Regions from separate parts of the Streptomyces sp. NPDC006516 genome, predicted to be linked through region 3. Evidence: riboswitches for the same ligand, from Rfam matches in the RefSeq annotation. Region 3 holds a riboswitch; each other region holds the start of a gene.
The links. A riboswitch is a leader RNA that binds a small molecule or an ion and turns the genes downstream of it on or off. The one in region 3 is predicted to bind cobalamin.
Positions count from the first base shown of each region.

Region 1: linked by a shared signal. The riboswitch ahead of ABZY45_RS31265 (ABC transporter substrate-binding protein) and the one ahead of cobN (cobaltochelatase subunit CobN) in region 3 are both predicted to bind cobalamin.
Region 2: linked by a shared signal. The riboswitch ahead of ABZY45_RS05675 (cobalamin biosynthesis protein) and the one ahead of cobN (cobaltochelatase subunit CobN) in region 3 are both predicted to bind cobalamin.

Region 1 covers NZ_JBEXPD010000016.1:149,424-153,446, reverse strand. Annotated here, with positions in the region: gene ABZY45_RS31270 (iron chelate uptake ABC transporter family permease subunit) at 1-498, opposite strand, end outside; gene ABZY45_RS31265 (ABC transporter substrate-binding protein) at 543-1,613, opposite strand; cobalamin riboswitch at 1,644-1,831, opposite strand; gene ABZY45_RS31260 (hypothetical protein) at 2,091-2,276, opposite strand; gene ABZY45_RS31255 (acyl-CoA dehydrogenase) at 2,273-4,023, opposite strand, start outside.
Region 2 covers NZ_JBEXPD010000001.1:1,286,950-1,290,972, reverse strand. Annotated here, with positions in the region: gene ABZY45_RS05685 (inorganic phosphate transporter) at 1-1,053, shown strand, start outside; gene ABZY45_RS05680 (hypothetical protein) at 1,066-1,287, shown strand; cobalamin riboswitch at 1,436-1,565, shown strand; gene ABZY45_RS05675 (cobalamin biosynthesis protein) at 1,697-2,641, shown strand; gene ABZY45_RS05670 (cobyric acid synthase) at 2,638-4,023, shown strand, end outside.
Region 3 covers NZ_JBEXPD010000007.1:100,199-104,221, forward strand. Annotated here, with positions in the region: gene cobN (cobaltochelatase subunit CobN) at 1-1,538, opposite strand, end outside; cobalamin riboswitch at 1,572-1,727, opposite strand; gene cobG (precorrin-3B synthase) at 1,909-3,210, shown strand; gene ABZY45_RS20420 (precorrin-8X methylmutase) at 3,256-3,882, shown strand; gene cobJ (precorrin-3B C(17)-methyltransferase) at 3,885-4,023, shown strand, end outside.

The DNA of each region.
Region 1 (4,023 bases), on a different contig from region 3:
CGCGACTCCGGAGAGGACGACGCGGTCGGTGGAACCGCCGAGGGTGTGACTGAGCAGCAGGACGAGGGCGAAGGAGCACAGCGCCCCGGCGAAGGCCCCCGCCGAGATCGACACCGCTCCCCCACCGATGCCGAGCACGACGACCACGACCGCGCCGGTGGACGCCCCGGAGGAGACACCGAGGACGAACGGATCGGCGAGCGGGTTGCGCAGCAGCGACTGCATGACCGTGCCGCAGACCGCGAGCCCGGCCCCGCACACCGCGGCGAGCAGCGTGCGGGGCATACGCAGATTCCAGATGATGCCGTCGCGGATCGGCGTCAGCCGCGCGTCGGTGAGACCGAGGTGCGAGCCGACCGCCGACCAGACGTCGGGGACGGAGATGCGGGCGGGGCCGATCGTCACGGCGACCGCCACGGAGAGGAGCAGGAGGGCCACGCCCGCGGCCCACACGAAGCCCTGCCGCAGGGCGCGGGCACCGGCCGCCCTGCCCGCCAAGGGCGCCTGACCGACGCGTACCTCCGGGGCCTGTGCGGTGCCGGTCACCCCGCGAGCCCGAAGGAGCGCAGCCCGGCCGCGACACGCTCCACGCCCTCCACGGTCCGGATGGCGGGATTCATGGCCTGCCCGCTGAGCAGGACGTACCGCTTCTTCCGGACGGCGTCCATGTTCCTCGTCGCGGGGTTGGACTCCAGGAAGGCGATCTTCTTGGCGGCGCTCTCCGCCGTCTGCGACTTCCGGGTCAGGTCACCGATGACCAGGACGTCGGGATTGCGGTCGGCGACGGTCTCCCAGTTGATCTGGGGCCACTCCTCGTGGGTGTCGTCGAAGGCGTTCTCCGCGCCCAGCTCGCGCGTGATGATGCCTGGCGCACCGCAGCAGCCCGCCAGGTAGGGGGCCTCGGAGTTGGCGAACCAGTAGAGGAGCGAGGTGCCGGAGGCGTCGATGCCGTCCGTCGCCTCGGTGATCCGGGCCTCGAGGCCGGCGACGAGGGCGTCACCTCGCTCCGGTACACCGAACACCCGTGCCAGTTCTCGCACTTCGGTGTAGACGCTGTCCATGGTGAGGGGCTTCGTACGGGAGCCGTCGCCGCTGCCGCTGTTGTCCTTGGCCGCGCAGTCGGCGGGCGAGACGTAGGTCGGTACTCCGAGGTCCTCGAACTGCTCGCGAGGTGCCACGCCTCCCTTGCCCAGGGTCGATTCGAACGAGGCGCTCACGAAGTCGGGCTCCTGGGCGAGGACCTTCTCCGACGAGGGGCGGTTCTCCGCGATGCGGGGGATCTTCGCCTCGGCCTTCTCGAGCCCCTTCATCACGGGGTCGGTCCAGGTCGAGGTGCCGGCGATCCGGTCGGCGAGCCCGAGGGAGAGCAGGATCTCGGTCGATCCCTGGTCGAGGGAGACCGCGTGGCGCGGAGCGGCCTCGACGGTGACGGTACGTCCGCAGTTCTTCAGCGTCACCGGATAGCCGGCGCCGCTCCCGTCCGACGCGGCTTCGGTGGGGCCGCTGCCGCCGCCGCAGGCGGTCAGCAGGACGAGTCCCGTCAGGAGCACGGCTGTTCGGCGTACGGTGCTGGCTATGGGCGGCACGGAGTCCCTCGGCGTCTCTGGGCTCATGCGCGGAGCCCGTACGGAGTTCCGCTCCCGGTACGGAAGCGGCGTGCCAGCAGGTCTTCGGACTCGGGTTCGTCCGGACGGGGCGCCTTCCCAGGGCACCCGAGGGTGTCCCAGTGGCCGTGGCCCCGCCCGTCCCCCTCACCGCTGCGCGTCAGCTCCGGATTCGCACCGGATTCCCTGACTCCACGTGGAGTGTGACTGGCGTCTGCAAGCTATCACGCGGCGCGGCGGCCACCGGCGGGGCCTTGGCCGGTACGGCGGAGCGGCCGTCGCCCTCCGCCCCTCCGTACCGGCGGCCTCCGTACCGGCGGCCTCTCTACCGGCGGGTCCCCCCGTCCCGGCAGCCTTCCGTGCCGACATGCCTTTCGTGCCGACATGCCTGTCGTACCGACGTCCCCTTCGCGTCGGCAGTTCCCCGGCCGGGCCCACGGTGCTGGGCCTTGTAGGGGCTCTCAGCCCGGGCAGGTCGCGAGGCGGTCAGCCCTTGGGGCGAACCGATTCGCCTCTGTCCGGCGAAGGCGCGTTCCCCTGGGTGAGGACGGAGAGTGCGGACACCGTGCCCCAGTACGCGAGCAGGACGATGCGCAGCCCCAGGATCTCCAGACCCTCCATCACCCGGACCCCTGCGGACCACCCACCACCGGCCGGGTGCGAGGCGCTCATGGGGCGTCCGTCCGGGCGGTGTTCCACGGTCCGCTGGGGTCGTCGTAGGCGTCGGCGTAGCCGGGTCCGGCGATCGGCCAGTCGGCCAGCAGTTCGGCGGGCAGGGCGAAGGAGTCGGCCAGTTGGGGGGCGTGCTCCGCGACGGCGGTGATCAGTTCCTCGGTGATCTCGGCCAGGGCCTCGGCCTGATCGCCCCTCAGCAGGCCCGCGGCCAGCAGGTCGCCGCTGTTGCGCGCCACCCACTGGGTGGCGAACAGCCGCTCCAGCTCCCCGAGCCGCTCCTTGGCCGCACCTTCGGGCAGGGCGGCGCGAGCCTCGGCGTATGCCTGAGCGGCATGGCGGTACGCATAGGCCTCCACGCCGCGCAGGGCCGGCCCGGAAGCCGCGTTCCACTGCGCGAGGGCCTCGGCGCCGGGCACCCTCAGCGCGCGTGCCCTGGCGCGGGTGAACCAGATGTCCTCGATCGCGGCGAGGAGCCGGACCAGGAAGCGCGGGTCGGAGAGGTCGCCCGGCTCCGCTGCGGGGGCGGCGTCCACGCGGGCGGGCCGGTCCGCGAGGAGCAGGTCGGCCGCGGCCTTGGCGTAGAGGGCGATGTTGTCCCCCTCCGCCGTGATGGCGCCCTCCACGCCCGTGACGAGTTCGGTCATGCCGTTGTTCTCCAGCAGGGCCTGCGCTCCGCAGCGTTCGCGGCTCTCGACGATGACCTCGCGGGCCCGCCAGGTGATCCAGGCCTTGGCGACGTCGACGAGCCTCCCCGCCTCGGTGCGGCCTTCCCCTTCCGTACAGCTCTCCCATCGCTCCTGGGCCCTGCGGTGCAGCAGGCTCATGGCGAAGACCGTGGCCATGGCGGAGGCGAGCGGTCCGTGGTGGGTCCGGTGGGCGTTGACCGGTACCGGCGGCGTACGCCGGGAGCCGGAGATCATCCGGTGGCCGCCGTACCGCACGGCGACCGCCAGCGTCGCGCGGGCCGAGCCCGCCGCGCAGGCACTCATCGAGACCCGGCCGTGGGTGACCCGTCCGATCGAGGTCAGGAAGCGCCGCCGCCTGTCCCCGGGGCCGGTCCGGAACTCGCCCGGGGGCCCGTCGGGCTCGTCGGGTTCCAGCAGCGCGTCCCGCTCCACGAACAACTCGTCGAAGGAGGTCAGGCAGTGGTCCACAGGGCTGCCCATCCGGGCCGGCAGCCGCCGCACCCGGACGCCGGGCAGCGCGCGCTCCGCGTCGGTGAGGTGTACGAGGAAGAGGCGCACCCCGTGGTCCGAGCCGTCGGCCACCAGGCGCGCGGCGACCAGGCCGGACTTGGCTCCGCCCGCCGGGCTGGTGTTGGGCATGAACTTCTGCGCGCCGGCGTTCGGGGTGTGCAGGACGAAGCCGTCCCGCTCGCGGTCGTACGTCGCGGTGGTCTCCATGGCGGCGGCGTTGTTGCCGTGCGCCACTTCCGTGCAGAGGAAGGTGCCGATGCGCCGCATGGACAGATAGTCCGACAGGTCACGACGGCCGGCGCCGTCGTGGTCGAGGAGGCTGCCGAGGAAGAGGTTGTAGTGGATGCCGGCCACGGTGGTCAGCGCCGGGTCGACCGGGCCGAGCCAGGCGTGCAGCGCGGCCAGGGCGCGCGGGTCGGCGGCGAGGCGTGCACCGCTGTCGAGGGAGAGGTTGAGGACCCGCAACCGGTCGTAGGCGAGTTCCAGTCGCTCTTCGGGCGTTCCACCGGGGCGGCGGCGGAACGGTTCTGTGCTGATCAGCCGCTGCC
Region 2 (4,023 bases), on a different contig from region 3:
ATCTCCGGCGGAATCGTCGACGAGGGCAACCTCAGAACCGAGGTCATCTTCGCCGCGCTCGTCGGCGCGATCCTGTGGAACCTGCTGACCTGGCTGGTCGGCCTGCCCTCCAGCTCCTCCCACGCACTCTTCGGCGGCCTCATCGGCGCCGCGGTCATGTCCGCCGGCTGGTCCTCGATCAACGGCGGCACCGTCGTCACGAAGATCCTGCTGCCCGCGATCGCCGCGCCCCTCGTGGCCGGTATCGCCGCGCTCCTGGCCACGAGGCTGACGTACCGCCTCAACCGGAAGATGACCGACGAGGCGCAGCTCAAGTCGACGGCCAAGGGGTACCGCGCCGGTCAGATCGCCTCGGCCGGTCTCGTCTCGCTCGCCCACGGCACCAACGACGCGCAGAAGACCATGGGCATCATCACCCTGGCCCTGGTGACCGGCGGCGTCCTCGCCCCCGGCTCGAACCCGCCGGTCTGGGTCATCGCCTCCGCCGGTATCGCCATCGCGCTGGGCACCTACCTCGGCGGATGGCGCATCATCCGCACCATGGGCAGCGGCCTCACCGACCTGCGTCCGCCGCAGGGCTTCGCGGCCCAGACCAGCGCGGCCACGGTCATCCTGGCCTCCTCGCACCTCGGCTTCTCCCTCTCGACCACCCAGTCCTGCTCCGGTGCCGTCATGGGCGCGGGCCTCGGACGCAAGGGGGGCGTGGTCCGCTGGTCCACCGCCTCCCGGATGTTCATCGCCTGGGGTCTGACGCTCCCGGCCGCCGGTCTGGTCGGAGCGGGCGCCGAGTTCCTGACCAAGCAGGGCTCCTGGGGCGTCGCGGTGGTCGCCGTGCTGCTCGTCGTGGGGTCCGGCGCCATCTGGCTCCTGTCGCGCCGCAAGCCGGTCGACCACACCAACGTCAACGCGACCGAGGGTGAGCCCGCGGGCGTCGTCACGACCGCCATCGCGGCCGTGAGCCCGCCGCCCGCCGGCGTGAGCGTCCCGGACCTCAAGACCACCATCCACGCCCCGACGGCCGAGACCCCGGCCGAGCGGCCGGCCACGGTGTAAGGACAGATCCACATGAACATCGACTGGGCAGCTCTCGCGTCCGTCTTCGGCGTCAGCCTCGTGGTCACCGTCGCACTGGTCGGCCTCTTCACCCTCGGCATCACGGGACTCGCGAAGCAGGCGTCCACGACGCAGGCCGGCGGTACCGGTGTCCTGGCGCGCACCGGCGCGTACGCCTGCTTCGCGCTGTGCGCGGCGGCGGTGGCGTACGGCATCTACCTGATCGTCGCCTGACCCCTGGGCGGACCCGGCCGGGCCGGACACACCCCGTGTGTGTCCGGCCCGGTGTGCGTCTCAGCACACTGAAGCCCCGCAGGTCAACGGCAGGTTGACGGGCCTTCGTGGGGCGTGGTGGACTGCCGGAGCCATTTACGGCGACAGGAGAGGAAGCCGGTGCGAATCCGGCGCGGTCCCGCCACTGTCACCGGGGAGCAGCCTCCACACGGAAGTCACGGTCCGCAGACGCGGACTGGAAGGCCGGAGGAACTGCGGATCCGGGAGCCAGGAGACTCTCGTCGCCGGTCACGTCGAACCAGGGCGCGGACCCTGAGTGAGGACATACGCCATGTCTGGCTGCCCTGCGTCGGTCACCGCACCGCCACCCGCCACGAAGGCCCTTCGAGGCGCGACGGCCGGCTGAGCCGTGCGAGCCGACCGCATCTTCGTGTACGGCGCCGCCGCCGGCCTGATCGGCGACCTGCTGCTCGGTGATCCCCGGCGGGGCCACCCCGTCGCCGCCTTCGGGCGTGCCGCTGCGGGCGTCGAGAGCCGGCTGTGGCGCGATCACCGCGGCTGGGGCGCGCTGCACACCCTTGTCTGCGCCGGAGGCGCCACGGCTGCCGCGGCACTGGCCACCCGCGCCGTACGGAACCGCCCGGCCGCCGCCGTGGTGCTGACCGCCGCCGCCACCTGGTCCGTCGTCGGTGGCACGTCGCTGGGCCGCGAGGCGCGCGCGGTCGGCGGGGCGCTCGCCGCAGGGGACGTCGAGGCGGCCCGGGAGCGGCTGCCGCACCTGTGCGGGCGCGACCCGCAGGCCCTGGACGCGCAGCAGATGGCCCGCGCGGTGGTGGAGTCCGTCGCCGAGAACACCTCGGACGCCGTCGTGGGCGCGCTGGTGTGGGGGGCGCTCGGCGGTGTACCGGGCCTGGTCGCCTTCCGCGCCGTCAACACCCTGGACGCCATGGTGGGGCACAGGTCGCCCCGCTACCGGCGCTACGGCTGGGCCTCCGCGCGGCTCGACGACCTCGCCGGCTGGCCCGGCGCCCGGCTGACCGCGGCGCTCGCCGTGGCCTGCGGGGGGCGCCCGCGCGAGGCCGTCCGGGCCTGGCGGGCCGACGCGGACCGGCACCCGAGCCCCAACGCGGGCCCGGTGGAGGCCGCCTTCGCGGGGGCGCTGGGCGTGCGTCTCGGCGGGACCCTGGCGTACGGCGGGCGGGTCGAGCACCGGCCGGTGCTCAACGGGGAGGCCGGCCGCGAGGTGCGGGTCACGGACATCGAACGCGCGGCGCGGCTCTCGCGCCGGGTGAGTGTGCTGGCCCTCGCCGTGTGCGCGGCAGGGCGGCTGGCCATGGGGCGGAGGGGCAGATGAGCGGCGGGCTGCTGGTGGCCGGCACCACTTCGGACGCGGGCAAGAGCGTCGTCACGGCCGGGATCTGCCGTTGGCTGGTGCGCCAGGGAGTGAAGGTCGCGCCGTTCAAGGCGCAGAACATGTCGCTGAACTCCTTCGTCACCCGCGAGGGCGCGGAGATCGGCCGGGCCCAGGCCATGCAGGCGCAGGCGGCCCGGGTGGAGCCGTCGGCGCTGATGAACCCGGTGCTGCTCAAGCCCGGCGGTGACCGCTCCAGCCAGGTCGTCCTGATGGGGAAGCCGGTCGGCGAGATGAGTGCGCGCGGCTACCACGGCGGACGCCAGGAGGCGCTGCTCGGGACGGTCGTGGACTGCCTGGAGCAGCTGCGGGGCACGTATGACGCCGTGATCTGCGAGGGGGCGGGCAGTCCTGCCGAGATCAATCTGCGGCGTACGGACATCGTGAACATGGGCATCGCGCGGGCCGCGCGCTTTCCCGTCCTGGTGGTCGGCGACATCGACCGGGGCGGTGTGTTCGCCTCGTTCTTCGGTACGACGGCGCTGCTGAGCGCCGAGGACCAGTCGCTGATCGCCGGGTACCTCGTCAACAAGTTCCGCGGGGACGTCTCGCTGCTGGAGCCGGGCCTCGACATGCTGCTCGGGCTCACGGGGCGGCGCACGTACGGGGTGCTCCCGTACGCCCACGGGCTGGGCATCGACGAGGAGGACGGGCTGCGCGTCTCGATGCGCGGGACCGTGCGCGAGTCGGTCGTGGCGCCCCCGCACGGCGAGGACGTGCTGCGGGTCGCGGTGTGCGCCGTGCCGCTGATGTCGAACTTCACCGATGTGGACGCGCTGGCCGCCGAGCCCGGTGTGGTGGTGCGGTTCGTGGACCGGGCCGAGGAACTGGCGGACGCCGATCTCGTGATCGTGCCGGGGACGCGGGGCACCGTGAAGGCGCTGGCCTGGCTGCGGGAGCGGGGCCTGGCTGACGCCCTGGTGCGGCGGGCCGCGGAGGGACGGCCGGTGCTGGGCATCTGCGGCGGGTTCCAGGTGCTGGGCGAACGGATCGAGGACGACGTGGAGTCCCGGGCCGGACTGGTGGAAGGGCTCGGGCTGCTGCCCGTACGCGTCCGCTTCGGCCGGGAGAAGGTCCTGGAGAGGCCTGCCGGTTCGGCGCTCGGGGAGCCGGTGGAAGGTTACGAGATCCACCACGGCGTCGCCGATGTCCACGGCGGTGAGCCGTTCCTGGACGGGTGCCGGGTGGGCTCGGTGTGGGGGACGCACTGGCACGGTTCCCTGGAGAGCGACGCGTTCCGGCGGGCGTTCCTGGCCGAGGTCGCGCGGGCCTCGGGCCGGCGGTTCACCGCGGCGCCGGACACGAGCTTCGGGGCGTTGCGGGAG
Region 3 (4,023 bases):
AAGCCGTTGTCGTCGGCGGACGCGGCGATCCAGCGGTACGCGGCCAGGTAGTGGTGCGAGGGCGGCAGATCGGGGTCGTGGTAGATCGCGATCGGGTTCTCGCCGAAGCCGCGCGGCGGCTGGATGAGGATCAGCAGGTTGCCCCGGCGCAGGGCCGCGAGCACGATGTCGCCCTCGGGGTTGCGGGACCTGTCGACGAACATCTCGCCGGGTGCCGGGCCCCAGTGCTGCTCGACGGCCTCGCGGAGTTCGGCGGGCAGGGTGGCGAACCAGCGGCGGTAGTCGGCGGCGGGGATGCGGACCGGGTTGCGGGCCAGCTGCTCCTCGGTGAGCCACTCCTGGTCATGGCCGCCGGCGTCGATGAGCGCGTAGATCAGCTCGTCGCCGTCGCCCGAGACCAGGCCCGGAATCTCTTCCTCCGGCCCGAAGTCGTAGCCCTCGGCGCGCAGCCTGCGGAGCAGGGCGACGGCGCTGGCGGGGGTGTCGAGGCCGACCGCGTTGCCGATGCGCGAGTGCTTGGTCGGGTAGGCGGACAGGACGAGCGCGATCCGCTTCTCGGCGGCGGGGATGTGGCGGAGTCGCGCGTGCCGTACGGCGATCCCGGCGACCCGGGAGGCGCGCTCGGGGTCGGCGACGTACGCGGGCAGGCCGTCCTCGTCGATCTCCTTGAAGGAGAACGGGACGGTGATCAGGCGGCCGTCGAATTCGGGTACGGCGATCTGGGTGGCCGCGTCGAGCGGGGAGACGCCCTCGTCGTTCTCCTCCCAGGCGGCGCGCGGGCTGGTGAGGCAGAGCGCCTGGAGGACGGGGACGTCCAGGCCGGTCAGGGCGCCCGCGTCCCAGGACTCGTCGTCCCCGCCCGCCGACGCGGTGGCGGGCTTGGTGCCTCCGGCCGCGAGAACGGTCGTCACGATGGCGTCGGCGGCCCGCAGTTCCTCGACGAGCTCGGGTTCGGGGGTGCGCAGCGAGGCGACGTACAGCGGGAGGGGGCGGGCGCCCGCGTCCTCCACGGCGGTGCAGAGCGCCTCGACGAACGCGGTGTTCCCGCTCATGTGGTGGGCCCGGTAGTAGAGCACCGCCACGGTCGGGCCGTCGACGTCCCGGGCGGTCCGCTCCAGCGGTCCCCACGCGGGGGCCGGGGCGGGCGGCTCGAACCCGTGGCCGGTGAGCAGCACGGTGTCGGAGAGGAAGCGGGCCAGCTGCTCCAGGTTGGCGGGGCCACCGTGCGCGAGGTAGGCGTGGGCCTCGGCCGCGATGCCGATCGGCACGGTGGAGGCGGCCATCAGCTGGGCGTCGGGGGCCTGTTCGCCGGTGAGGACGACGACGGGCCGGCCGGTGGCCAGCACCTGGTCGAGCCCTTCCTGCCAGGCGCGGACACCACCGAGGAGACGTACGACGACGAGGTCCGTGCCGTCCAGGAGCTGCGGCAGGTCCTCGACGGAGAGCCGGGACGGGTTCGCGTAGCGGAAGCCGACCGGACCACCGGAGGCACGGGCGCTCAGCAGGTCGGTGTCGGACGTCGACAGGAGCAGGATCATGCGGCGTCAGCCCTTCCTCGGGGTGTCCACGCCCCGGGCGGTTTGTCGGACGGCGGGAGTTCCTGACTCGCACGGCCTTCGCGGGGCCGGGCTCACAGTGGCGGGACCGCGCCGGAATCTCACCGGGCTTCCTCCCATGTCGCCGTCTGGCGATGGCGGGCCGAACGGACCGCCGCTAGGCATAGTAGGCGTCGGGTGGGGGGGTCTGACCAGACGGCCCCGGCCCGGACGGGCCCGAAGTGCTCCGGCCGGACCGTCCCGAGGCCCGGCAGGGCCCCAGGGTTCTGGCCGGCGGCGTGGGTGCCGGGCCCGTGGTGAGGTGTCCCGTAGGTCACAGTGACCGTAGGGGTGCGTCCCGGTCACGGTCGGTATGCTCGCCGCCATGTCCGCCTCCCCCCTGACGCCCCGGTCTCCGGGCACCGCGTGCACCCGGAGCAGCGGTGACGCGTGCCCCGGCGCACTGCGGCTGCACCGGGCGGACGACGGTGCGCTGGCGCGGATCCGCATACCCGGCGGGGTGCTGACGCCCCGACAGGCGGCGGCGCTGGGGCAGGCCGCCGAGCGGCTCGGTGACGGTGAGTTGCATCTCACGTCGCGGGGGAACGTGCAGGTACGCGGACTCGCCGAGGACTGCGGTGCGGAGCTGGCCGGTCTGCTGAGCCGGGCCGGGCTGCTGCCCTCCGAGCGGCACGAGCGCGTGCGCAACGTGGTCGCCTCCCCGCTCTCGGGGCTGGACGGCCTGGGAGCCGCCGACGTCAGACCATGGCTGACCGAACTGGACCGGCTCCTCTGCACGAGCGACCGGGCCACGGCTCTCTCCGGACGCTTCCTGTTCGCACTCGACGACGGCCGCGGCGACGTGGACGCCCTCGGCGCGGATCTCACACTCATAGGCCACGCCGCCGGTGACGCACTCCTGCGCATCGGAGGCGGCGAGGCCGTCCTCCGCGTCCCCCGCGCCGCCGCCCCCCGCGCGGCGCTCCTCGCCGCCGAGGCCTTCCTGGACGCGGCCGAGGAGACCGGGGCCTGGCGGACGAAGGACCTGCGTGCCGAAGCGGTCACCGCGCTGACCGGCGATGTCGTACGCCGGTTCGGGCCGGCCGGCATCACCTGCGTGACGGGGATCCGGCCCCGGCCGCCCGAAGCCCTGGCCCCGGCCCCCGGACGCGTCCCGGGCCCCCCGCACGAGGCCGCTCTGTCCGTGGGGGTACCGCTGGGCCGGCTCGGCCCTGCGCAGTGGCGGCTGCTGTCCGGCGCCGGTGAACTGCGCCTCACCCCCTGGCGCGGAGCCGTCCTCACCGGGATCCCGCCCGCGCGGGCGGACGAGCTGCTGACCGAACTCTCCGGAGCCGGGCTGATCACCGGCCCCGGCTCCCCCTGGACCGGTGTCGGGGCCTGCATCGGCCGCCCCGGCTGTGCGAAGTCGCTGGCCGACGTACGGGCCGACGCGGGGGCCGCCGTCGGACCCGCTGGACGGCTCCCTGTGTACTGGTCCGGGTGCGAACGCCGGTGCGGCCACCCGCACGGGGAGTGGATCGACGTGGTCGTCACCCCCGGCGGACACCGGATCTCCCATGTGCGGGGAGACCGAAGCACCGAGGCTGCAACGGTCCGGGACGACCCGGCCGCGCTCGCCGCCGCCGTGGCGGCCGCCCGGGACACGCACACCTGACCATCCGGTACGACCCCCCTGTTCGATGAAGAAAGCGACAGCACTGTGCATCAGTACGAGAAGGACGGACCGGCGATCTACCGCCAGTCCTTCGCCACCATCCGCGCGGAAGCGGATCTGGCAGGGCTGCCCGCCGATGTGAGCCAGGTCGCCGTCCGCATGATCCACGCCTGCGGCATGGTCGACCTCGTACGCGATCTCGCCTTCTCGCCGAACGCCGTGGCCGACGCCCGCGCGGCCCTGCGGTCCGGCGCGCCCATCCTGTGCGACGTGGCCATGGTCGCCAGCGGGGTCACCCGGAAGCGGCTGCCCGCCGGCAACGAGGTGATCTGCACTCTGTCCGACCCCGCGGTCCCCGGGCTGGCGGCCGAGCTCGGCACCACGCGCAGCGCCGCCGCGCTGGAGCTGTGGCGGGACCGGATGGAGGGCGCCGTCGTCGCCGTCGGCAACGCCCCCACCGCGCTCTTCCGCCTGCTGGAGATGATCGAGGAGGGTGCCCCGCGCCCCGCCGCCGTCATCGGGGTGCCCGTCGGGTTCATCGGCGCCGCCGAGTCCAAGGAAGCCCTGGCCGCCCACCCGTCCGGGCTCGAGCACCTCGTCGTGCGCGGCAGGCGCGGGGGCAGCGCCATCGCCGCCGCCGCGCTCAACGCGATCGCCAGCGAGGAGGAGTGAGCGTGCCCGAGCAGCAGCGGACCGACGGCACGGGCGCCGGCCCCGGGCGCCTGTACGGGGTCGGGCTCGGCCCGGGTGACCCGGCCCTGATGACGGTGCGGGCCGTGCAGATCATCGGCGAGGCCAATGTCGTCGCGTACC